DNA from 4 places in the Paenibacillus sp. MDMC362 genome. Region 4 is predicted to be linked to each of the others. Evidence: riboswitches for the same ligand, from Rfam matches in the RefSeq annotation. Region 4 holds a riboswitch; each other region holds the start of a gene.

Region 1 (6,220 bases), on a different contig from region 4:
GGATTGTTCATGATGCCGTGCATCGTGGCGCCCAAATCGTCATGTGTGATTTTGCCGATCATGATTTGGAAACGCGTATCGTACATATGCCAGATAACAAAAACGAACGTTATAACGCCGGTGATCCGTTGGATGGTAAAGCGGATGTTCCGTTCATAGTTGTAATTGCCCACGTTGTTATTCGCCTGGTAAGCAATGTATAACCCGTAGACGCCGTGATATAGCAGTGGCAGCCAGATCAGGAACAGCTCGAGGAAAAATACCAGCGGCATGCTGTTCAAAAAATGGACCGCGCTTGCGAAGCCTTCCTTTCCACCCTCGAAAGCCTTAAAGTTGGAAATCATATGGCTGAGCAAAAATGCTCCAAGCGGTATGACACCGAGTAAAGAATGCAGCTTTCTGGAATAATACCCTTTCATCAGTTGACGTTCCCCTTTCCAATGTGCAGCGTTTTCATTTTCAATCTTTCCTATTTTCAGAACAATTACACTTACCCTGTCCTAAAGAGGTTGTTCACAAAGCCCGCTTTGATCACGAAGTGAATCAGGAGGCCACTCGGCATCTAAACCGACCTTGATGAACTAGCGTTAAATCGTTGCAACGACAAAAAGCTGCCGATTTCGGCAATCGTGTGAACAACTTGTGTCATGTTTCATGTTACTCCTTTTTTTCTTATAATGGAATTGCAATATAATTATTAATCGTTATAATCTATACGCATAAGCAATGTTTTGCACGCATGTCTATTTAAATAGGGGGAATTCCATGTTCGAAGAACTGGACATGTTCGCCGTCGTCGTAGAGCAATCCAGCATAAACCAGGCCTCCAAGCTGCTTAACTTGTCCCAGCCGGCCCTGTCCCGGAAAATAGCCAAGCTGGAGGACCAGCTCGGGCTGCAGCTGTTCAACCGCCGGGGCAAACGGCTGGAGCTTACCTCCATCGGACAGATTGTCTACACCTTTGCCCTGGAGCAGCGGCAGCAGCAGATCAAATTCTTGCAGACGTTAGCCCATTACCGGGAGGGGGATCAGATCTCGATCAACCTGGGGGCCAGCCTGACCACCCTTCAGACCACCTTGCCCCCGCTCGTTAACGCATTCATGGAGCGTCATCCCGCTGCCGAAATCAAACTGATTACGGGTAAGACCCATGAGATCGTTTCTTATGTAAGAGATAAACGCGTCGATGTCGGCATTGTCGCCTCCTCCATTAACCAGCCCGGATTAAACTGCATCCCGTTGTTTGATGACCACCTGGAGCTTGTCATCCCATCTTCACACCCGCTGGCGGAGCTCGAGGATGTTGGAATCGAGCAGCTTCAAGGCTTGCCGATGATCATTTTCTCGACTGGAACCTGGTACCGCAAGCTGACGGATGATCTGTTCCACCGCTGGGGCATTATGCCGGATATCCGGATGGAGATCGACTCCTTCGAAGCGATCGTCAGGCTCATCCCGACCTGCAAGGCGGCCGCGCTTCTGCCCAAATCCTATCTCAGGCCGCAGCTGCTATCCGATAACGGGCTTGTCGACATTCATATTCCGGCACTCATCGAAACCCGGCGGACGACTTCGCTGATCTACGGCCAAGCCTCGGATCTAAGCAAGGCGGCCAGCCGCTGGATTGACGAAACGGAAATTCTGTTCCGTAAGCTGGAGGAGGACAAAATGAAAAAAACCTGACGATATCCATGACCGTCAGGTTTTTTTCTTCTATATTTATTTTTCGAGCATATTCACGACCTCGGACTCAAAGCGATCCACATTATCATTGGAGCCGATAACGACCATAATGTCGCCGGAGTTCACCACGTCCATGGCTGTCGGCGCCACGATGATGCCGGATTGTTTATTCAGGGCCACCACGCTGACACCGTAACGAACCCTCGTATTGAGCTCGCTAAGCGTTTTTCCGTCCATGCAGTCCGTGACCGTCATCTCCACAATCAGATAGTCCTTGGATAATTCGATATAGTCAAGCAGATTGGGCGTGACTAGCTGGTGAGCTACCCGGATCCCCATATCCCGTTCCGGAAAGATCACCCGGTCCACGCCCAGCTTCTCCAGCGCCCGGCCGTGCAGCACCGAAATCGCCTTGGCAACGACCATGGCGACACCAAGCTCTTTCAGCAAGATCGCGGATAAGATGCTCATCTGAATATCGTTTCCGATCGCAACAATGCCGCAGTCGAAGTTACGAATACCGAGCGATTTAAGCACCTCTTCATCGGTAGCATCCGCCACCACCGTGTGTGTCAGCAGCTCGCTCATATCCTCGACAACCTCTTCATTTCGGTCGATGCCGAGCACCTCATATCCCTGTTCCATCAGTTCAAGCGCCAGGCTGGCGCCAAATCGCCCCAAACCGATGATTGCAAATTGCTTTGGTTTCATGTCTCTCCAGTACCCCTTATCCAATAATCATTTTGCCTTCCGGATGACGATATAATTCTTTACCCTTTTTTGGCCCCAGTGCATAAGCAAGCGTCAAAGGCCCTAATCGCCCTGCAAACATCGTAATGCTGATCAAAACCTTCCCGAACACCGTCAGATCGGGCGTTAAACCCATGGAGAGACCCACCGTACCGAAGGCGGATGTCGTTTCGAATAGAATCTCCAGGAAATCCGCTTCCTCCGTCGTCGACAGAATCATCGATACGGTTAGAACGAGCAGCAGTGCCAGTAATGCAATGGTCAATGCCTTGAGCACCCGCTCCTGGGCCAGGCGATAACGGAACATGACGATGTCTTCACGCCCGCGCATCATGGCGATGACCGCCCCCACCATAATGGTGAAGGTTGTTGTTTTGATACCACCCCCGGTTGACCCCGGGGATGCTCCAATAAACATCAGAATAACGATAAAAAATTGCGTGGCCTGTCTAAGCCCCGTAATATCTATAGTATTCGCGCCAGCTGTACGCGGCGTTACGGATTGGAATAATGCGCCGAAGAATTTTCCGCCCCAATTCAGGGAGCCGAGCGTCCTCGGATTGGTGAATTCAAAAATAAGAATGACGATAAATCCAACCAGCAGCAAGGTAGCCGTCATGGTGAGCACTACTTTGGAGTGCAGGGAAAGTCTCCGCTGATTCCGGAAATCAATCAAATCGGATAAAACGATAAAACCGATGCCGCCTGAGACAATCAAAAACATCACGACAACGTTGACTACAGGATCATACACGTACCCGGTCAAACTCCGAAAATCGCCAAACAAATCGAAACCGGCATTGTTAAACATCGTGACCGCATGAAAAACGCCATAATAAATCGCTTGGCCGATCGGCATATCAAACGCCCAGCGGATCGATAGAATCAAGGCACCGCAGGCCTCGATGATCAGGGAGTACAGGAGCACTCTGCGAATCAGCCTTACGATTCCTTCCATCGAGGACTGATTCATCGCTTCTTGCAGAATGAGGCGATCCTTGAGCGATATTCGCCTTTTGAGAGCCAGGGCAAACAAAGTGGCCATCGTCATGAATCCGAGCCCGCCGATCTGAATCAGCAGCATGATCACGATCTCTCCGAAGGAGCTGAATGTCGTTCCTGTATCCACCACTACCAGGCCCGTTACGCAAGTTGCCGATGTCGAAGTGAACAAGGCATCGATAAATTCCAGCGGTTCACCTGTACTTGTGGATATCGGCAGCATTAGCAGCGCCGTCCCGATGAAAATAATAGCCGCGAAACCAAGCACGAGAATCTGCGGCGGAGACAACCTGAGCCAGTTCAATTTAGAGTTCAATCGGTCACCTTCTTAAAAAAAATCAAGAAAAAAGACACTGGAAAACGCAGTGCCCTTTACGGTCTGGTTCCTGTGCTGCAGCCTACGAGGTTAGCTGACGGATTCGGGCATTTTCACAGGTCGCCCTATTCATTATTCTAGGAATAATGAAATTCACCCCAATTACATGGTTCCCCCATTTTCAGTACGAAATTCGGCTGGAATATTCGGTTCCTTGAAGCATGATGTGATTATAACGCAATCCGGTACGTAACCCAATGCCGTTTTTCACCCAAAAAATCTTTAAAAGAGCGCGAATTGGGCATATTCAAGAATACAAGCATAGGGTTCTCTAACGTTTTCGAAACCTTTCATTCATTTTCATCGATTTGTTTCATTATTCCGGATATTGGGATAAGCTGCTTATGACTTTCATAACTATGTTATATTGACTCTATGCGTTCTTAATCAGGCATATAGAATACCAGTGGGAGTATCAACTTTCTTAGAGGAGGAATTTCATGAATCGTGCAAGAGAGCCCTTGAAGCTGAAGCCCAATCTAAAGCAGCTCATCGCGCCTGCCGCAGTCGGCCTGATTCTGTTCCTGTTATTTCAGGTGTTTCCGTCGACGAATACGGATTCTGCCGAGACGGCATCTCCGAATATCATATCCAAGGAGCAGGCTCGGCAAGCGGCTTCAAGCTTTGCTCAGGAGTTCTTGCAGTTTACGGCTGCAAAAACGGATGACACGCTGGTTACATATCAATCCAAATCGGAACTTTACGGATATCTGGCAAAGGAAAAGAGACTTTCGGAATACAACAAAACCTATGAAGCCAAATATCCCTATGACGTATACCGTGTTCGCTTCAGCGAGCCGGGCGGCGATGCCCTCAATGTGGACGTGCACATGCAAAATTCAGGCATCGTCGGCTTCTCATACGATTACGCCCGCTCCAGCTATGACCGGATTGAGCTGAACAAGGGCGATGTGCAAAAACAGATGCTGCTTGTCGTTGAGGACGGCATGACATTAGCCGAGAAGCAAGCTTTTGCGGAGCCTTGGCTCCAGCGAGCGGGCTATGACCTGTCGCATCTGGAGCTGATCACGCGGGAAGGGGAACCCCAGCTTCGGTATGTGGACCCGGATTCCAAGATCGGCGACTCCAGATTGGAGCACCGTTTCACCTTCGAGCAGGGGAAATTACGCTCCTATGAGCCATCTTTTTCGGTCCCGGCCGCCCATTCCGCCTATGTCAACAAGCAGACCCAAGATGCCACGCTGCTGACGCTCGCAGGGTATGGCCTGTTCACCCTCATCCTTGGCATACTTGCGATTGTGTACAGCGTGAAGACCAGAGCCTACACATCGTTTAAGCGCGGCCTGTTCCTATCGGCGCTCCTGTTTGTCATTCAAATGCTGAATACGTACAATCTGATTCCCGTTTTCAAATCCGAGGGGATGTCTCAAACCGGCATACTCGGGATGATGATCTTCTATGCGGTCTATTCGCTCATCTTCTCCGCACTGCTCTATTTCTCCCTTGTCGGCGGCAGCGGGCTATGGCTCAAAGAAGACGGGCTTAATCCATGGCCGCGCGCCAAAGAACCCGGATATGGTCATTATGTGCTGGACAGCATGAAGCTGGGGTATATGTGGGCTTTCATCCTGCTTGGGGTCCAATCCATTATCTTTGTCGTTCTGGGCCTGACCTTGAATACATGGTCCACCACGGATGCCACACAGTCGCCTTACAACATGCTCTATCCTTGGCTCTTTCCGCTGATGGCTTGGCTGGCCGGCATATCCGAGGAGGCCGTCTATCGACTGTTCGGGATCAAAATGTTGAAAAAGATCGTCCGCAATACGTTCGTCGCCAGTTTGATCACCTCGATCATCTGGGCGCTAGGGCATACGCTCTATCCGATATACCCTGTAATTTCCCGGCCCATTGAACTGGTTATCATCGGCTTGCTGTTCAGCTACATCTTTTTGAAATACGGATATTTGGCGGCCATGTTCTCCCATGTTATCTTTAATAGCATCTTGATGGGCATTAGCCTGATCCTGCTCAAGGATACGAGCAACTTGCTGATGGGTGCGTTCTACATGGTGCTTCCGGCGATGGTCGCCTATGCGATTTACCGTTTCAATCCAACAAAAAAAGAGAAGCCGTATGTCACGACTCCTCCTCACGAAGTGCCTTAAGAATTTCCGTTGCTAATTTCTCACCGATTGAAAGGGGCTTGAAGTCTTCGACTGAAGCCTCTTTTATTTTTTTGACTGAGCCAAAATGCTTTAACAGCAGCTTGCGGCGCTTCTCTCCAATGCCCGGGATGGAATCCAGCTTGGAGGATACCATCGATTTGCCGCGCTGTTCGCGGTGGAAGGAAATCGCAAAACGGTGAACCTCATCCTGAATGCGCTGCAGCAAATAGAACTCCTGGCTGTCCCGGGGAAGCGTAACCGGCTCCGGCGGGTCTCCGAC
Region 2 (6,220 bases), on a different contig from region 4:
TAGAGAACCCCGCATAACACGATAAATACAAGGCTCGTTCTTAGGGCCATGCCCAGAGAGACGCGGACTGCCCCCGCCCCGGCGCGGGTTGCAGCGGATGATTTTTGCAATGGATTATTCATGGTTCCTCGATCCCTTCCTTCATATCTTCCACATAAACCATTTTCGAGTTATCTCTATTCCCCGGTACGATTATCATATCTAGATCCATAGATGGACAATCATGTCGATCAGCTTAATTCCGAGGAACGGTACGATCACGCCGCCTAAGCCATAGACCAGCACATTGCGCTGGAGCAGCTTCGACGAGCTCATCGGTTTATAGGCTACGCCCCTCATCGCAAGCGGAATGAGCAGCGGAATAATGATCGCGTTAAAGATCAGCGCCGACAGAATCGCCGACATGGGGGAACCCAATCTCATGACGTTCAGAACATTCATGCTCGGTATGGCAGCTGCGAACATCGCTGGAATGATGGCGAAATATTTGGCGACATCGTTCGCGACGCTGAACGTGGTCAGCGCGCCACGCGTCATTAGCAGCTGCTTGCCGATGGCAACCACCTCGATAATCTTCGATGGATCCGAATCCAGATCCACCATATTGGCTGCTTCCTTGGCTGCGGTGGTACCGCTGTTCATCGCCAGCCCCACATCGGCCTGGGCCAGCGCCGGGGCGTCGTTCGTACCGTCACCAGTCATCGCAACCAGCTTGCCTTCGGCTTGTTCTCGGCGGATGACGGCAATCTTATCCTCGGGCTTGCTCTCGGCGATATAATCATCGACGCCTGCTTCTCGGGCAATCGTTGCTGCGGTGAGCGGATTGTCGCCCGTGCACATAATCGTCTTGATGCCCATCCGGCGCAGCTGGTCAAACCGTTCCTTCATTCCCGGCTTCACGGTATCCTTCAAGTAGATTAGACCATAGATGCGGTTATCCACGGCAACAGCGAGCGGGGTTCCGCCCTCTGTCGCGATGGCGTCAGCGTTTGGCGTCAAATCCAAAGGGATGGAGCCTCCTTGCGACAGCGCCCAAGCTTTGACGGCATCTACCGCACCCTTGCGGACTTTTCGCCCATCCTTAAGGTCCATCCCACTCATCCGGGTCTCTGCCTTAAATTCGATGAAATCCGCCTCAGCCGTCATGCTTGCATCTGCTTCGAGACCTTCCTGCTTCAGCAGCTCCAGCACGGAACGTCCTTCCGGCGTTTCATCCAGCAGCGAGCTCACGCCCGCCCATTGCGAAAGCGATGCATGCGATTCGCCGCCGACGGGAATCAGCTGGCTGGCCATCCGGTTCCCGAACGTAATGGTACCCGTCTTATCCAGAATCATCGTATTGATGTCACCGGCTGCCTCCACCGCCTTGCCCGACATCGCCAGCACATTGAACTGCGTCACCCGGTCCATGCCGGCAATCCCGATCGCCGACAGCAATCCCCCGATCGTGGTCGGGATGAGGCATACCAGCAGCGAGATCAGCACCGGAACGGACAGCTCGATGCCAAGATACTTCGCAATTGGAGCGAGCGTAACGACAACGATCAGGAATATCAGCGTTAAGACGATCAACAGCGTATTCAGCGCAATTTCATTCGGCGTCTTCTGGCGAGAGGCTCCTTCAACAAGCGAGATCATCCGGTCGATAAACGATTCCCCGGGATCGCTCGTAATCCGGACGCGGATCGTATCGCTGACAACCCGCGTCCCCCCGGTGACCGAGCTGAAATCGCCGCCGGCTTCTTTAATGACGGGGGCGGACTCGCCGGTAATCGCCGATTCGTCAACGGACGCAAGGCCCGCAATGACTTCCCCATCCCCGGGAATCATCTCGCCCTGCGTGACGATCACGATATCTCCTTTGCGAAGATCCGTGGAGGGCACGGATTGCACCCCTCCGTTCTCCATCACTTTATGTGCCGTCATTTCCTGCTTCGACTGCTTAAGGGAATCGGCCTGCGCCTTTCCGCGTCCTTCGGCAAGCGCCTCTGCGAAGTTTGCAAACAGCAGCGTCAACAGCAGAATGACAAATACCGTCACATTAAATCCGATACTGCCCTCTGTCCCGAAATAGGATGGAAATAACGTCATCAACAAAACAACCAGAGTCCCGGCCTCCACAACAAACATGACCGGATTTCTCATCATCAGGACGGGATTCAGCTTCGTGAAGCTGTCCTTCAGCGCCTGACGGACCATCTCTTGGGACATCGCTTTTTTTCTCGTATTATTCATGGAAATAGCCACCTTTTCTATTAACGGATCGTCAGATGCTCAGCAATCGGACCGAGCACAAGTACTGGCAGGAAGGTCAATGCACCGATAATCAGAACCACCGCGATCAGAATGCCGGCAAACAGCTTATTATCTGTCCGGAACGTCCCGAGCGTCTCGGGAACCCATTGCTTCCGCATCAACGAGCCGCCCACTGCCAGCAAGGCGATCATCGAAATGTAACGTCCGAATAGCATGACCAGTCCAGTTGTCACATTCCAGAACGGCGTGTTATCCGACAGACCCTCAAATCCGGAACCGTTATTGGCTGCGGAAGACGTGTATTCGTACAATACCTGGGAGATGCCATGAAAGCCCGCATGGGCAATGCCCGCCTGCCCTGCATCCGTCATCAACGCAAGTGCGGTCGGAGCCAGAATGATCAATGGATGCACCAGGATAACAACCGCAATTAGCTTCATCTCCCGCGCCTCTATTTTTCTCCCTAGAAATTCGGGTGTTCGGCCAACCATAAGACCAGCCAGGAACACCGCCAATATCGCATACATGAGCATGTTCATCAGCCCGACGCCTTTTCCGCCAAAAACGGAGTTCAGCATCATCAGGGACAGCGGCGTAATCCCGCCAAGCGGCGTGAGCGTATCATGCATGTTGTTAACCGACCCGGTCGTGGCCGCAGTCGTCACCGTGGTGAACAGAGAGGATTGGGCGATTCCGAACCGGACCTCCTTGCCCTCCATGCTGCCTTGGGAGGTATCCATGCCCAGCCGGTTCAGCGCCGGATTGCCGTTCGTTTCAGCCGCATAGTTCAAGGACAGGAATCCGATAAACAAGGTCATCATCACCGAGAAAATAATCCAGCCCTGCTTGCGGCTCTTCGCGAACAAACCAAATGTGTAAGGAAGCGCCGCCCCGAGGCTCCACATGCACAGAATCTCGATCACATTGGTCAGCGGGGACGGGTTCTCGAACGGATGCGCCGAGTTGGCCCCCATAAACCCGCCCCCATTGGTGCCCAGATGCTTGATCGATTCCAGCGCAGCCACCGGTCCCACAGCTATTTGCTGCTCGCTTCCTTGAAGCGTCGTGACGCTGAGCGCAGGCTGCAAAGTCTGCGGCACCTGCAGTGCAACCAGCACCATCGCAATGATAAATGCGGCCGGGATGAACACCCGGGTGTGGGCTTTGACGAAATCCTCAAAAAAGTTGCCGACGGTTGTACCCTTGCTGGTCACCGCCCGGATAAACGCAATCGCCACGCACAGCCCGGTCGCCGCGGACGTGAACATCATCATGGTAATGACGGCCATCTGGGCCATATAGGATAACCCCGACTCCCCGCTGTAATGCTGGAGATTCGTATTCGTCATAAAGCTGATGATCGTATTGAACGACAAGGTCGATTCCATATCGTCGATGCCGTTCGGGTTGAAGGGCAATACGCTCTGCATGCGCAGAATCAAATACCCCGCCGCGACCAGCACAATATTCGTTACCACAAAGCTAATGGCATAGCCTTTCCATGTCATTCCCTTGCGTTCTTTCAAGCCAATCAGTGCGAAGATCGGTTTCTCCAACCAGGAGAACCATTTATCCGTGCCGTTCCCCTCATTGCGAAACACCTGATATAGATAAGTTCCGAGCGGCTTTACCAGCAGCACCAGAACGAGAATTACGATGGCAATTTGTAAAATGCCCATGACGAATGCCTTCCTCCTTCAGCTGTTTCCCTAGAATTTTTCAGGGTGAATCAACGCGTAAATCAAATATAGAAAAATAAAGAGCGTGCATATTAAAATGATCGTCACGATTAATCCACCTCCGGTTCCGAAACCACGCGTCCGCACCAGGACATAAATAGCATGAGCAGCCCGTAGGTTCCTCCCAAGATAAGCACCATATATAAATCCTGCATGAATACAACCTCCTAAAACCTCATGGTCACATCAGCCAAGACGCTTAGCTGACAATGGATGAAATCAGGAAGGATACCTGATGATGGTTCGTATGAAGCACCACATCGGCACCCAGTCCCCTGTATATCAATCGCGGATTGCTGGAATGGGTAATCACATAAATCGACTCCGTCGTCCATGTCCGGCAGATCCGTAAATAGCGGCAGCACAGGTTCAAGCTGCTCTCGAACAAATACACCTTGCTCACGGGAAACTCGGGAATGATCCAGGTTTGTTCATCCCTTGTATCGATAACAATCATGTTGGTGCAGCCTAGTTCTCGCAGCCTCTCCTGCTCAACCCGGTTGTTGGCTATGGCCGCAAACGAAATGTCCATATAGATCAGCTGGCGGATAAATTGTTCCCCGGCCTTGTTCGGCGCGGATACCAGAATAAACTCCTGCGGTTTCTCCATCTTTTGTTCTCCTCCTAAGAAGTTCAGAAAGAGAAGACAACAACAAAGAAGCCTGGGGAAAGAGAAGAACTCTTCCCGCAGGCTTCTTCATCAGAACACGGTGAAATACACCGTGGCCCAAGTCCACGACAATCGTTGCCCCTCTCGATACGCTTACGAGGTTAGCTGACGGATTCGGGCGTGAGAGTCGCCCTACCCATAGACCGTTATCTTGTCCATGGGATTCACCCCTGAGAGATCAAGTTCATCTCCCGACTGGTTCCCCCGTTCCTTTTCCATTCAAGGACTCAGCGAAAATTACAAACGAGTAGCATGTTATTCTATTAGCCATTGACTAACATCCAGGTCCGGCAAAACAGCACAGCATCAGGTTCAAGCGGTGAGAGTCGCTTCAACCTGCATTTCCAGCGAAGGCCCATGGTGCCCTCGCCCGAGATTCGATCCATAAAGAGCCCGGCAGCTCTCACACAGCCTTTAGTTCTTCATGGAACGGCTGCCCGTATGCCTGCCGCCGATGTCCGTCAATTCATAGTTCGTATCATACGTCCGGCCTTGCAGGAAGTAAATGTGAGCAAAAACACATGTAGCGTTATGTCGAACAGGATCCGACCGATTTTTCTCGATTATCTCTTGAATTCTGCTCTATACTATGTATTTCTCTTGTTTTCTTGCATTTATCGCAATCTATCGAGATACCGCGATTTTGCCATGATAATAGATGTCACGGCCGAATGTACGCGTTTTCTTTTACGGTTTTCATCGATTTTCGGAATGTATCCGTTCAATATGGCCATTTACTTTTAGAGTCCTCCGGCGTATGATTCATCCATCATTCGAAACATTCGTTTACGCTGAGCTCCCGAGCCTTGAGCGAAGCGGCCACTGTAGCAGGGCCTCTAACGATAAATAGGCCTGGAGAGCGGGGTTACTCTGCTCACCAGGCCTATTTATCGTGCATATAACATTCCCATAAAGGAGCGCAGATCATGACGAAACTCATCGAGGCGGCACTAGCCCCCGTCATCGAAACCGCAACGCCTGCATTAAATGCAGAGCTCATCCGCTGCATGGAGATATTTCGTTTCGACCGGGGCTCGGCTGAACGCTTTATCCCCTGGAGCGACCGAGATTGGAACTGCGGGTTGTTCAAAATCAGCTGCAAAGACGCGGCCGGGTATGCCGAATATGCGCTGCCAAGCACAAGAGAATTCGCGGATCTGGTCCGCTGGGCATCCGTCTTTACGAGGCTGAGGGGTATGCCCGTTACCGGGGCCGTTCGTTATGCCCAGAAGCAGCAGCAGTGGGGATCCGCACGAATGCAGCTCGCCGCATCAGCCCTCGCCGATCTGGAGGCCAATCTGCAACAGCACATCACCCGTAAGCGATTAGGCAGCCTGCCGCTGGAGCGTTCCTTCCTGATGGACTGCTCGGAGGCGTATTATTCCTTCTAGGACAGCTGCTAGAAAGAGCTGCCGTTCTCGCTTCCATTGCAATTGGCCGTTTTCCCCCGCTCACTTGAACATATTTTTGAGCACCATCATCAGGTTGGCCGGCTTCTCTGCCAGCCGCCGGGTGAAATACGGGTACCACATCGTTCCGTAGGGCATATAACACC
Region 3 (6,220 bases), on a different contig from region 4:
CTGGCGGGCCGCAGCCTGCACCGCAAGCCATCCCGAGAATTCGGGAGCTGGTAGAACATACGGCAGGAAGCGAGCTTAAAATATTGGCAGGCAATGGCCTGAAGTGGGAAATCATACATGATTTTATCGACCAGACCGGCGTGAGCGAGGTGCATTTCGGCTCCGCTGTCCGGTATGGCCGATCAGGGCTGAAGCCCATTGATCCGGTTGAGCTGCGATCATTGGCTGACAGCTTACATCATTAGAAGTAGCAAACCTATCGGAAACAGGTGAACAAAAATTGCAAACCGTATTGAATAAACAGCAAGAATTTGTGGTTGGCGTTGACCTTGGGGGTACGAAGATCGCGGCAGCGCTCTTTGATTCCGAAGGACAGCTGCTGAACCGGGAGCAAATGGAGACGGCAGGCGCGCGTACGGCCGAAGAAGTGGTTACGAGAATTACGAATATGATTCGCAGCGTCTCGGGCGGCCAATCGCTCCGAGGGGTTGGCATGGCTTCGCCGGGAACGGTTAACAGCCGGGAGGGCATTGTCATCCATGGGACGAATCTGCCGCAATGGACGAATGTTCCCCTCAAAGCATGGATGGAACGTGAGCTGCATACGGAGGTTCAGGTGCTGAATGATGCTAATGCAGCCGCATGGGGAGAGTATGTAAGAGGTGCCGGAAGAGGGGCGACGAACATGGTGTACGTGACGCTGAGCACCGGTATCGGCTCAGGCATCGTGCTGGATGGGAGGCTGTTCCTGGGCAGCAGTTCCTTTGCTGGGGAACTGGGACACCATATCATTGATCCCAGCGGTCCGCAGTGCAATTGCGGCAGCCACGGCTGTTGGGAGGTATTTGCTTCTGGAACAGCCATCGGACTCGCAGCATCCCAGCGAATGCTTACCCAGCCAAGTGTCATATCAGAACTGGCGGCAGCTGATGCGGGAGTGAACGCCAAGCATGTATTCGAGGCCAAACGTCTTCAAGACCCCGTTGCAATGGAGGTCATTGATCGTGCCATCTATTACATGGCGCTTGGACTGGTTAACGTCATTCACAGCTTTAACCCCGATCGCATCGTCATTGGCGGGGGTGTGAGCAGAGCAGGTGAGCTGTTGTTCCCGCAGCTGCGGGAAATGACGGATAAGCTGGTCATGCCGTCCTATTTAGGGACGTACGAGATCGTTCCTGCAGGACTTCGGGACGATGTTGGTCTGGTTGGAGCTGCGGCTTTGTTCCAGTAGCATAGGCCTGAAGAGAATGATACGAATAGGATCAATGATAAATAGATACCAGAAAGAGCGCTCGGAATGACGACGTAGTATCCAGTTACCTAGCTAAAGAGAAATCAACAAAAGCCGCCCTCAGAAGGGCGGCTTTCCAATTATTCATAGAGAGAGCGGGAAACGGAGCGATCATTTATTTGCGTCATAAGTCCGTAACAAGTAACAAGTGATAGGCGTGAACCGTAAACCGTCATCCGTTTGCGCTGGAGTCGATTTTTTTGGTTTCTGGTTAGGTTTGTTTGTATCCGACAAACAATAAACGGTTGCTCGCACTTTCCCGCCCGCCGGCGGAAACCGCCGGCTCCAAACCCGCACGTGGGGTGACCTGCAGGCTTGGAGCCGGCGGCTGTCGCTATTCCATGTACTTGGATGCGTCAAACGTAATCAAAGACGTATGATTGGCATGCTCAATCAGCGAAGAGAGCTTGGTTACCTCGCGTTCCTTCTTGCGGGCTAGCGCCTGATAAGCCTCTGGATCATATAAGGCGACGTTGAACAGCGTTATGGCACCGTCTCCGCTGCCACGGCTGCTCTGGCGCTCCAGCTTCTTGCGGGAACCGAGATGGGCAAGCTGTCCGATATCGCTGCGTATTTGTTTGGCCAGCTCGATCGCTTCCATGATCGTAATGTCGGAGCCGTTCCAGGGAATAGTCTGCGTGGTATTGGAGATTGCCATCAGCAAATCCAGCTTCCTATAATCCGCCGCGGCCGCTTCGATTTCTTCCGTAATGGCATCTACGCTGCGCGTAGGGTATTCCGCCGTCTCCCCTTTTTCAATAATCGTGCTGCTGTTGTTCAAGCGTTCCGACATCAACTGATTGATGAGACGGTTAATTGCTGCCCGAACAGCTAGTGCTTCTGCCATCGTTATTTGACTCATAAGTGATGGATCACCTCTTTAATTTCATTTCTGATATGTAAACGCATGGATTTGTAAAAAGTTGCTAGATTAATTAAAAAAGCAGCGCGGAAAGGAGAACAGAGTTACATAATTGTCATGACTGAGTGAGACGGTTAACCAATCTCCTGCCGAAATTCTTCATCTTTACGACAGCTCCAAACATAAAACGATAGATTTTTAGGATATCATTGACAGCATCCTTGCTTGTATACTATATTAAGAGAAGGTTACAAAACGTTAATGAATTTTGCCGAATTTCGTTTGTGAAAACGGGGGAACCGTCTTGGGTGAATTACTCTTGTATAGAGAGTATAGGGAACCTTCAACCGAACCCTTAGCTAACTCCGTAGGCATCGAAGGAGAGAACATATTTTGAAGAAGTTTGTCATCACTTTGCTAGGGTCTGCAATTATTTTTTCTTCTGGTGCCGTTTCAGCATTTGCTGATCAACAACCGAATTTTCAGTATCAAGTGAAGCAATTGGTAGGAACTCCATACAAATGGGGCGGAACGACTACCAGCGGGTTTGATTGCTCCGGATTTATACTGTACATGTTTAGAAATTTCGACATTGATCTTCCGCGCACTTCCCAAAGCCAGGCTCAAGCCGGTGAACATGTGGATCGCCAAGATCTGCGGGTTGGAGATTTGGTATTCTTCAATACGAGCGGTAGCGGAATTTCTCATGCAGGCGTTTACATTGGTGACGGACAATTTGCACATGCTTCCAGCAGCAAGGGAGTCAGAATCAGCAAGCTTAGCGATTCCTATTACGAGCCGCGTTATGTCACGGCACGTCGTGTTTTGAGTCAAGAAAACTATGCAAAGCTGGTAGGAAGCGCAAGCTAGTTGGATTACGCAGCCATTTAGAGTACGATACATAATCAGAAAGCCTGACAAAGGGATGACCTTGTCAGGCTTTCTTTTTTTAGATATGAGAGAGTATAAACTTCGAAGCTTGTGACTTCCTGATATCGCAAGAAAAACTTCTACTAACTGTCTGTCATCTGTGAAAGTACGTCGATAGACGTTTTTGTTACTATAAGTCTATCATCCCACAAGGGGGTGTTCGGTTACTCCTTAACAACAGAGGCATTCACGGCAGCTTCCATTCCATTATTATAGAGACGGAACAAGCCCAGACGCCAGAAGGCGGCTCCCTTCAGGTCATAACGTTTGGCCAAGCCGAGTTTATCGTCCACGGAAGTGGTGGTTTCGCTGCTTAAACTGATGCCAAGCAGGAGCTTCTGCTTCGGGACGCCTGCTTGGAGTGCCAGCTGGATCGCTTGGTCCACCAGACTGTTCGGTTCGGGAACCTGAGATTTGGTTCCAACCGGATTGTACTGATAGGCCATAACAATCAGGTCATCAGCGATAGAGGCCAGTGTCTTGTAATCATAACCTTTATAGGCGCTGTTCAATGGCGGCACGGCTAAAGACAGGGCAACGTCATTCGGCAATGCTGCTTTCAATTGCTTGACGTAATCATTGAGCAGCTTCTGCTGCTTCACGGCATCCAGTTTAAATCCGAGCCCTTCAAAATCAAGCACAACACCGCCGAATCCGTTCTCCGCTACCGCGGCTGTGATGCCTTCAATGGACTTTTGGCGGAGGCTGCCGTCGCTCAAGACTTTGGTTAATTCGCCGTTTCCATCCAAGGCATAGACCATGAGGTACGGTTTAATCCCCTGGTCCGCGGCATCGGCAACAATCGATTGCGGCGTAACGTCTCCAGCCGCAGCGGGGAGACGGTACTCATCCCCTTGAAGCGTGAACTGACCCTCGCGATCGATGCGGCTCCAGCCAAAGGCGACTGAATTCATGGACCCCACGAGATCCCGTTCTTGGAAAGATTGTAATGCATAGAAAGCTCTCAAATGCATTTCGCGCTGCGGCGATACGAGGGAGACTGTACGAGTCGCCTGGTTCCAGCCCACATCAACGCCGAATTGGCTGCTGAACGAGCTGAGCGGGATCAGCACACGGCCTTCCCTTTGGACTGGCGGAGCTGCAAGCTTCACTTTTTTACCGTTGACGGTTGCGTTCGTGCTCCCCACTTGAAGTAATACTTCGGTCGATTGGCCTTTCACGCTGCCAATGGCCTTCACGGTTTGCGTCTTGCTATTCCACGTGATTTGAATGCCCAGTGCTTCTCCAACCGTCCGGAATGGAACGTAGGTGACCCCTTTGTCAATCCGCGGAGCCGCATCGAAGGTTAGCGTAACATCATCCAGCTTTACCGATATGGCAGGCTCAGCATGGACCTGGCTAACATGGGGTGCGGTGCCGAGCAAGGAAAGGGCAAGAACGGCAGCGACGGCTGTTTTTCCTATTCTTTTATGCAGCATGCTTTTGTGTTTCCTCCGATCCATTAAATAATAGAATGATTTCATAGAATATGGAATTGGGTCTAGCATACGCTAGTATAGCAAAATTTTCATAGAGTTCCAATTCCATGTGTCAATGTCATCGAATCGATAAGAGTAAGCATGTTGAATTATTAAACTTTCCAGTATAATAAATAAAGGATTCGATACATAACCTGATGATGACATGCATAGGAGGATAATGTGGGTGTTTAAATTCTGGAAAAAGAAAAAGGGCGGGGATAGCGGAGACAATGCCTTGATCCCTGCAGCGGAAGAGATGATGGAAGCGGTACCGGATCCGATCATTGAGCTTGCAGGCCGGGAGGTTCGCCGCAGCGTGGCGCCTGTTCTTGGCATGACGGTGCTTGATCTGGCCGAGCGGAATGACGTGGACTGGAACTCTTTTTGCAAAAGGGGGACTTGTGCGCGCTGCCGCTGCCTGGTGTTGGAGGGAATAGAGCATTTGTCCGAACCCAATTTGGCCGAAGAACGGCGCCTCGATCCGGAAGAAATCGAAGAAGGCTATCGACTGGGATGCCAGAGCAAGATCGAAGCGGTCGGTCCCATTAAAATCAAGCACGCCCCATACTTTTGATGACATAGAAGGCAAATTGCCGTTCATATTTAAAAAGCAGGCAGCCGTACCACAACGGCTGCCTGCTTCTTTGCTGGAAAAATAAAATTGCAATCCCTTACTCCGAACCCAGTTTGCTCTGTTCCCGGAATGAGCTCGGCGTTTGACCGGTAATTTTTTTGAATAACATCGAGAAGTACTTATCATTGCCGTAACCGACTTGGGAAGCAACCTCATGTACCGGCATTTCGGAATCCGCGAGCAGGCGCTTGGCCTCTTCGATCCGGCGGGATATCAAGTAATTGAAGGGGGAATCGCCGACTTCTTTTTTGAACAGATGGGATAAATAATGCTGACTGACATACATCGTATCGGCAATGTCCTTGAGACTGATGCTCTGGGTATAGTTGGTGTCGATAAAGTGTTTGGTCCGCAGCGCGATTTCGTTCTTGCCCTTCAAGGACTGGAATTGGTGTTTAACGTCCACAATGCGATAGATGACGGTAATCAATGACATCAGCAAGTTGGTGCTCAGCGTTTCATACCCCAGCACCTGCGAATCGCATTCACGGAGGATCTCGGAAAGATAGCTTTCCACTTTATAGGCGTATTTCTCACAGGATATGACTGGCTCCACATAGGCCGGGAGCAGCATCCCCTGGGGAACCCCTTCAATGTGAAGCGAATCCACGCCGCAGTAGATCACCTTGAAGGGTCCGTCCGTGATGGATCTCTCCTCGTGAGGAATGCCGGGGTTATAAATCGCGACATCGCCCTTGTGGAGTTCGTATATTTTTCCTGCAATCGTGAATTCTCCGCGTCCTTCTACAACATAGATGATCTCGCAGAAATCATGAATTTGTGGCGGTCCATAAAAGAAGTCCTCGTCCACGACCTGCCCGGCAAAGAGCAGCTGCGGATTTTTGATGAAGCGGAAGTGATCGCTTTTGCTATGCGAGATTTCGATCTTTGGCACGGTCTTGTCCCTCCTGGAAAGCAACATCCTCTAACTATTATAATGCAAAACGCCCTTTCAGTGCGGAAATCGTTTACATCTGCTAATCGGGATGGTTCACTGTCTTGCTGAAATTAGGAGCCGA
Region 4 (6,220 bases):
TACGATATTGTTATTTTGCCGCATGCCTTCTACCCGGAACGTTACATCGCCGCCGTAGGATTTACGAACGACCAAGTCTCCCAAGTTCATCACAACATCACCCCTACCCTATGGTATGGGCCACTGTGACTATTGGTTCTTGGAAACATCAATTTATCGCGTCGAGACCTTCCGTGGGTCTATGGCGCTCTAACGGCTGTATTAACGAATGTCCGCGTTGTACAATATGTTGCTTAGCCGGGCATACTCTTCAATACTAAGGGTCTCACCGCGCCGTGAAGGCTCGATACCCGCCTCCTGCAGCAGCTGCTCCAGCCGTTCACGGCCCTCTCCCGGAAAGAACCGACTCTTCAGATTGTTGGCAATCGTCTTCCTCCGCTGTGCGAAAGAGGCCTGGACCAACTCAAAGAAGAAGCCTTCATCTTCTACGCTGACAGGAGGCTGTTCCCGTACCGCCAAGCGAATAACGGCCGAAGCGACATTCGGCTGCGGGATAAACACCGTATGCGGCACAATACAGACCAGCTTAGGCTCACTGTAATATTGAACGGCAATGCTAAGGCTGCCGTAATCCTTACTTCCCGGTGCTGCCGCCATCCGCTCTGCCACTTCTTTCTGAATCATCACCACGATATTCTCCAGCGGCAGCTTCTCCTCCAGCAGCTTCATGAGAATCGGCGTTGTCACATAATACGGCAGATTCGCGACCACACTGACCTTCGATACACCCGCAAAATCCCGACGGAACAGTTCATGAAGATCCACCTTCAGGACATCCCCATGATGCACCTTCACATTCTCATACGGCTCCAGGACCTCCCGCAGGATGGGAATCAGGCGCTGATCAATTTCGACCGCGGTGACAGTTCCTGCCGTCTGTGCCAACTTCTCGGTTAACGCACCGATTCCAGGCCCGATTTCAAGCGCTCCCTTATCTTCATCCAGTCCTGCAGCCTCCACGATTTTATACAATATATTCTGATCGATGAGAAAGTTTTGACCCAGGCTCTTCTTGAAGGAGAATCCATGCCGTGAGATGATCTCCTTCGTCCGTCTTGGTGTTGATATATCCTCGATCCGATTCATTGGCTTACGCCCCCTTCTTCCAGCTGTGCAAGTGCGGCCAGAAATTCTTCCCGCGATATTTGAAACATGGCCAATCGTTTATGAAATTGCTTGCTGTTGCAATATCCGATCCCGAGCAGGTTTCCCATCGTCATACGCCTTGCAGCCGCCTCCGGATGGGCTGATAATCCCGCCTCCAGCATGTCCTCCAGACTGATCAGGCTCTCTCCGCCCTCAAAGGAGGTATGGACCCGCTCCAGCGCACGACGTATCGCTTCCGGCGAAGCATTCTCCACGCCGATATCCCCTTTGCGGGTAGCATCCGCTTCCGGAATAAAGGCATGCTTGCAGCCAGGGACACCCTGATCCACAATTTTGCGGATCCGCTCCCCTGCATGGTCAGGATCGGTTAATATAATAACGCCTCTGCGCTCCTGAGCAAGCGCTATGCGTTTCAGGATTTGTTTATTGATCGCTGAGCCGCCCGTTTCGATCGTATCCGCTTCTACGGCCCGTTTAATGGCAACGGTATCGTCTCTGCCTTCCACTACAATCACTTCTTTAATCATGCGTTTGTTCTCTTCCTTCCCAAGAAAACAGGCTTGTACAACCTCTAGGTTCTACCATCTTAGCCCTATATACTCCGTTCTTAACAAAACAAAAGAAGAGGAAATATTCCCTCTTCTTCATCATTATATATTATAAGCTAAATAGTATAGCATTAGAATGGTATTGTAAATTGGAATTCATGCGACTAGTTCAATTCAGGTTTAACCGGACCGATCACGTAAACGGTGCGGCCGCTCTTCCGGCCGAAATTTATGGCCGATTTCAGTGAATCATAATAAACATCGATTTTGTTGCCTTTGATGGCACCGCCCGTATCTTCTGCACGACGGAAGCCAATGCCTTCGATATAGACCCACCAGCCGATCGGGATGATGTTAGGATCAACGGCGATGGTTCGCCCTTCTGTAACGCGTGTGCCGGATGCAGTGCGCGTGCCGATTCCCTGCTGCTCAGCGGAATACGCCGTCATCGACACGTTGTTCAATACCTTGCTGTATTTAAAATCAACGCCTGCCCGAGAAACCACGTTGTTCTCGACAGCCTTGGCGGTCGTTACTTTTTTCGTGCTGGACAATTTAGCCGATTTAGCCTTTACATCGGTGGCTGCCGCCTGAACGATGACAGGCTTCTCCACTTTTTTGGTGCCAACGGCAATGATTTTATCCTTCGTTCTGCGTTCAATTTCTTGGGAAACCTTCGTCTTGGAAACCAGCTTGCCATTGTGGTAGACCTTCTCATAATGGTTCACCATGAGACCAGGCTCCCCCCGCTGAATAACGCGGTTATCCCCTCTCTCAAGCGATGGGTCGGCTGTTTTGATCACGCGGAAATTCCGATCTTCCGTCTCCTTAACTTTTTGTTTCGTGACGCGAACGACTTCGATATTCATATTGCTGGTCAGCTTCGTGTTCTGTGCCGGTTGTACTATATCTTCACCCTGGATTGTAATACCAGCCTCTTTAAGTACATGATCAACCGTATCCTGGGATGTAAATATGGTTTTGGTTGTGCTGCCTACTGTAACTTTGACTGGAATTGCCCGGTCAATGATGATCCGGTCTCCATCCTGGATCGCGCCGTTTAAAGGCATCGAAATCTGATCCTGAGGACTCAACGTGATCGCTTGCTCATCCAGCAATTCCTGCAGCAATGATCCACGTGTTTCAACTGTGGTGACACGACCATCGACGACAAGCTGGACCTCCTTGCCTGCCTGATCATGTACGACCAACGATATGAGAAGTGATACCGTAACGGCACCCATGGCACCGAGCAACATCAATTGACGCAAATTGTCATGCTTCCATCTCAATGCGTAAGACATGCTGGATGATTGTGATTCATGGGTTTCTTCAGGTTGAAAAATGCCCACTATTCCATCCTCCTTCATAGTCCCGCCGTCTAGGTAAACGCATGAATGCATTTGACGTGACTATAGCAATTTTTCTCACAAGGCGCCCTGCTATCTATCTACACCCTGCGTCAATTCCCGTCTTTCCGTCCATGTACCACCACCCCTTGTTTACCAAGAGTATGATGATCCACTCTCCATTATTCAAAAATAAAAGAAAGCCATTGAAAGAGTACTAGAGGCTCTAACGTGGCTTCCTGATGATTAGAATCATGGAAATGGTATGCACGAGAATTCCCCTCTTATTTCGCTTACGGAGTTAGCTGTCGGGTTCGGACGTAAGAGAGACGCCCTAGATCCGGATACCCGCTCATGGCGAGATCCTTCAAATTCACCCCAAAGACCCGAAAAAGAAATCAAATACAGCTGCGCGCATTCAGACCAGTATGCACGGCGGTATCGGTTCCCCCGTTCCCCAGAATTTCGGAGATTAAGCGAGACGGTTCATGAAATATTCGGCTGCGATCTGCACATCGCAGCTTCTTATCACTGAAAAGATGATATCCTGTTTGTATGCAGGTTGTAAAGCAACATTCAACCACATTTTCTCATGTAAAAGGTTAAAATATTGTAATATCAACGCCTTTTCTGATTAAAAAACTTTAATTAATCGAAAATGCTCCCTTTTTCATCGCTTTTGCTCTCGTTTTCGTTAAATACCAAATCGTTCCAGCGCATTTTGGGTGGTAATTTGGGCCAATTCCTCATAGGACAACCCTCTAATTTCGGCTGCCGCCTCCGCCACCAATTTTACATAAGCGGTCTCATTTCGTTTCCCGCGGAACGGGTGGGGTGTTAGATAAGGGGAGTCCGTTTCGATCAATAATCGATCAAGCGGAACCTGCGCCAAAACCTCTTTGGGCTGCTTTGCATTTTTGAAGGTAATCGGCCCGCCAAACGAAATATGGAATCCCATATCGAGACACATTTTGGCCGTTTCCCAGCTTCCCGAAAAGGAATGCATCACACCACCCACCTCGGAGGCTTTTTCCTCGCGCAAAATTTTCACGATATCTTCATGCGCATCCCGATTATGAATGACAATCGGCATGTTCAATTCCCGGGCCAGTCCGATCTGACGCCGAAGCACTCGGTGCTGAACTTCTTTCGGAGACGTATCCCAATAATAGTCCAAACCGATCTCTCCTATAGCCACTACTTTCTCATGACTACACAAAGAAGCGATCCAATCCAGGTCCTGATCCTCCATGGTAATGGCGTCTACAGGATGCCAGCCCACCGCTGCATATATAAAATCATAAGTTTCTGCCAGCTTCATCGTAGTCGGAATCGTCTCCCGGTTAAAACCAATATTGATCATCCGGGTCACGCCGGCTTCGAGCGCCCGCTGGATTGCCACTTCCCGGTCTTCATCGAATTGGGGAGCATCCATATGAGTGTGCGTGTCGAACAACATAAAATCCACACTCTCCTTCCTGTCGTTTCTGTGTCGTTTATCTTCCATTAGCTGGGTAAATCACAGATATACCCAGCTTTCCTGTATTCCACCTAGGTTAATGTTGTTGTTTGAAAACACTGGCTATCTTCTCCGGCATTTGAGCCAGCAGCGGACTTACCTTCTCCTCCGGATAATAAAGATGGTACCGTCCTTTATGAATGCCACTGATCGAGCGCACAATATCGGAAACCTCCGAGATTTCCTTCAGCTCATCATGCCGATCCAGAAGCAGGATTTGCTTCTCGTTAAGCGGCATATCGGAATGAACCTTATCATAAGGAAGATCCGTTGGAAAATCAATCTCCAGGTCATATTCCGGTTGCAATCCCACGGCATTGAATGCGTGGCGTATCCCGTCGATGGTCTCCAGATCGATGTTGTCGATTTCTACATATTTGTAGAGCTTTCGGTGCATGAAACGGCCGCATAATTCGCTAAGAAGCGGATCTTCCTCCTCCGTCCACTGCAGGAAAGCTGTTTGGATCAGAGCTTCATCAAGGCGAAGGTATTGATTCACCCCGATATCCCCCAAAAACAACGCAGGAAGCGGTTCGATCATGAACCGGAAACCATATCCACGGTCATGCAGTTCCTTGGCCCGGCGGAAGATTTGGCGCAGGATGATTTCAGAGCTTCGGGTGACGGGATGAAAATACACCTGCCAGTACATCTGATACCTTGACATCAGGTAATCCTCTACGGCATGCATACCCGATTCCTTCACGACGATCCGATCCCGGTATGGCCGCAGCATCCGCAAGATCCGGTCAATATCAATCGTTCCGTAATTGACTCCCGTATAATACGCGTCCCTTAACAAATAATCCATCCGGTCCGCATCCAGCGGGCTAGTGACCAGATTTATCACAATCGGCTTGTCGTAGGTCTTGTTAATAACCGAAGCCACTTTCTCGGGGAAATCCGCTCCAAGCTCCCGCAGTACCTGATTGACGCAAGTATCCCCAAGCAGGATCCGGCATGTCCAGTCCTCGTGATTCATATGAAAAGCTTCTTCTATAGAATGAGAAAAAGGCCCATGCCCCAAATCATGCAGCAGGGCCGCGCAGAGGGCAACTTGCCTTTCCTCGGCAGGCCAATCGGAGTACCCCCTCCGTTCGAATTGAGAGATGATTCTTCTCGTAATTTCATAGACTCCCAATGAATGGGAGAATCGGCTGTGTTCGGCCCCGTGAAAGGTCAGAAATGAAGTCCCAAGCTGTCTCACCCGGCGGAGCCGCTGGAATTCCGGGGTATCGATTAATCGCCATATGATATCGTCTTGCACATGAATATAGTTGTGGACGGGATCCTTAAACACTTTTTCTTCCGAAATTGGTGAATGCATTCCATCTCAACTCCTTATCGTTTTGATTTGGGTTTTTGCCGATAAACACTTCTTTTGACAACTAATGTCGAACCATGTCGAATAAGGTAAAATTACGCTTTCCAAATCGACAAATAGAAAATCGCAGCAAAAATTGGTTCGATTATGGTAATTACGTTGCTATACAAGGGTTTTGTTCACTATACTTTCGTAAATAGGTTCCGATTTTTCAAAAATATAGGTTGACTGTTTTGGGAATCGTTGGTACTATAAATAACATAAAAACTAGAACTATGTCGAATTATGACTTTTTTAAATTATGGCGAGAGGGGCATTTATAAGTTATGATGAAATCAACAGGAATTGTAAGGAAAGTCGATGAGCTTGGACG

What was found. Region 4 has a riboswitch for cyclic di-AMP ahead of DP091_RS27465 (resuscitation-promoting factor). Riboswitches for the same ligand answer to the same signal wherever they lie in the genome.
Region 1: another riboswitch for cyclic di-AMP. It lies ahead of DP091_RS20805 (TrkH family potassium uptake protein); the one in region 4 lies ahead of DP091_RS27465 (resuscitation-promoting factor).
Region 2: another riboswitch for cyclic di-AMP. It lies ahead of DP091_RS15680 (hypothetical protein); the one in region 4 lies ahead of DP091_RS27465 (resuscitation-promoting factor).
Region 3: another riboswitch for cyclic di-AMP. It lies ahead of DP091_RS13860 (C40 family peptidase); the one in region 4 lies ahead of DP091_RS27465 (resuscitation-promoting factor).

The regions. Positions count from the first base shown of each region.
Region 1 is NZ_QLYT01000041.1:61,836-68,055, forward strand. Features, by position in the region: gene DP091_RS20790 (succinate dehydrogenase cytochrome b558 subunit) at 1-419, opposite strand, end outside; gene DP091_RS20795 (LysR family transcriptional regulator) at 766-1,683, shown strand; gene DP091_RS20800 (potassium channel family protein) at 1,720-2,394, opposite strand; gene DP091_RS20805 (TrkH family potassium uptake protein) at 2,411-3,751, opposite strand; cyclic di-AMP (ydaO/yuaA leader) riboswitch at 3,816-3,960, opposite strand; gene DP091_RS20810 (CPBP family intramembrane glutamic endopeptidase) at 4,252-5,940, shown strand; gene uvrC (excinuclease ABC subunit UvrC) at 5,912-6,220, opposite strand, start outside.
Region 2 is NZ_QLYT01000029.1:182,775-188,994, reverse strand. Features, by position in the region: gene kdpC (potassium-transporting ATPase subunit KdpC) at 1-122, opposite strand, end outside; gene kdpB (potassium-transporting ATPase subunit KdpB) at 202-2,235, opposite strand; gene kdpA (potassium-transporting ATPase subunit KdpA) at 2,256-3,935, opposite strand; gene DP091_RS32335 (potassium-transporting ATPase subunit F) at 3,966-4,043, opposite strand; gene DP091_RS15680 (hypothetical protein) at 4,195-4,605, opposite strand; cyclic di-AMP (ydaO/yuaA leader) riboswitch at 4,742-4,908, opposite strand; gene DP091_RS15675 (hypothetical protein) at 5,592-6,056, shown strand; gene DP091_RS15670 (proline dehydrogenase family protein) at 6,117-6,220, opposite strand, start outside.
Region 3 is NZ_QLYT01000024.1:296,597-302,816, forward strand. Features, by position in the region: gene DP091_RS13845 (copper homeostasis protein CutC) at 1-245, shown strand, start outside; gene DP091_RS13850 (ROK family protein) at 281-1,234, shown strand; gene DP091_RS13855 (hypothetical protein) at 1,629-2,156, opposite strand; cyclic di-AMP (ydaO/yuaA leader) riboswitch at 2,416-2,546, shown strand; gene DP091_RS13860 (C40 family peptidase) at 2,550-3,026, shown strand; gene DP091_RS13865 (stalk domain-containing protein) at 3,251-4,525, opposite strand; gene DP091_RS13870 (2Fe-2S iron-sulfur cluster-binding protein) at 4,746-5,141, shown strand; gene DP091_RS13875 (AraC family transcriptional regulator) at 5,239-6,096, opposite strand.
Region 4 is NZ_QLYT01000067.1:10,250-16,469, reverse strand. Features, by position in the region: gene yabG (sporulation peptidase YabG) at 1-90, opposite strand, end outside; gene rsmA (16S rRNA (adenine(1518)-N(6)/adenine(1519)-N(6))-dimethyltransferase RsmA) at 202-1,086, opposite strand; gene rnmV (ribonuclease M5) at 1,083-1,634, opposite strand; gene DP091_RS27465 (resuscitation-promoting factor) at 1,820-3,007, opposite strand; cyclic di-AMP (ydaO/yuaA leader) riboswitch at 3,279-3,493, opposite strand; gene DP091_RS27460 (TatD family hydrolase) at 3,699-4,463, opposite strand; gene DP091_RS27455 (HD domain-containing protein) at 4,561-5,850, opposite strand; gene DP091_RS27450 (AbrB/MazE/SpoVT family DNA-binding domain-containing protein) at 6,174-6,220, shown strand, end outside.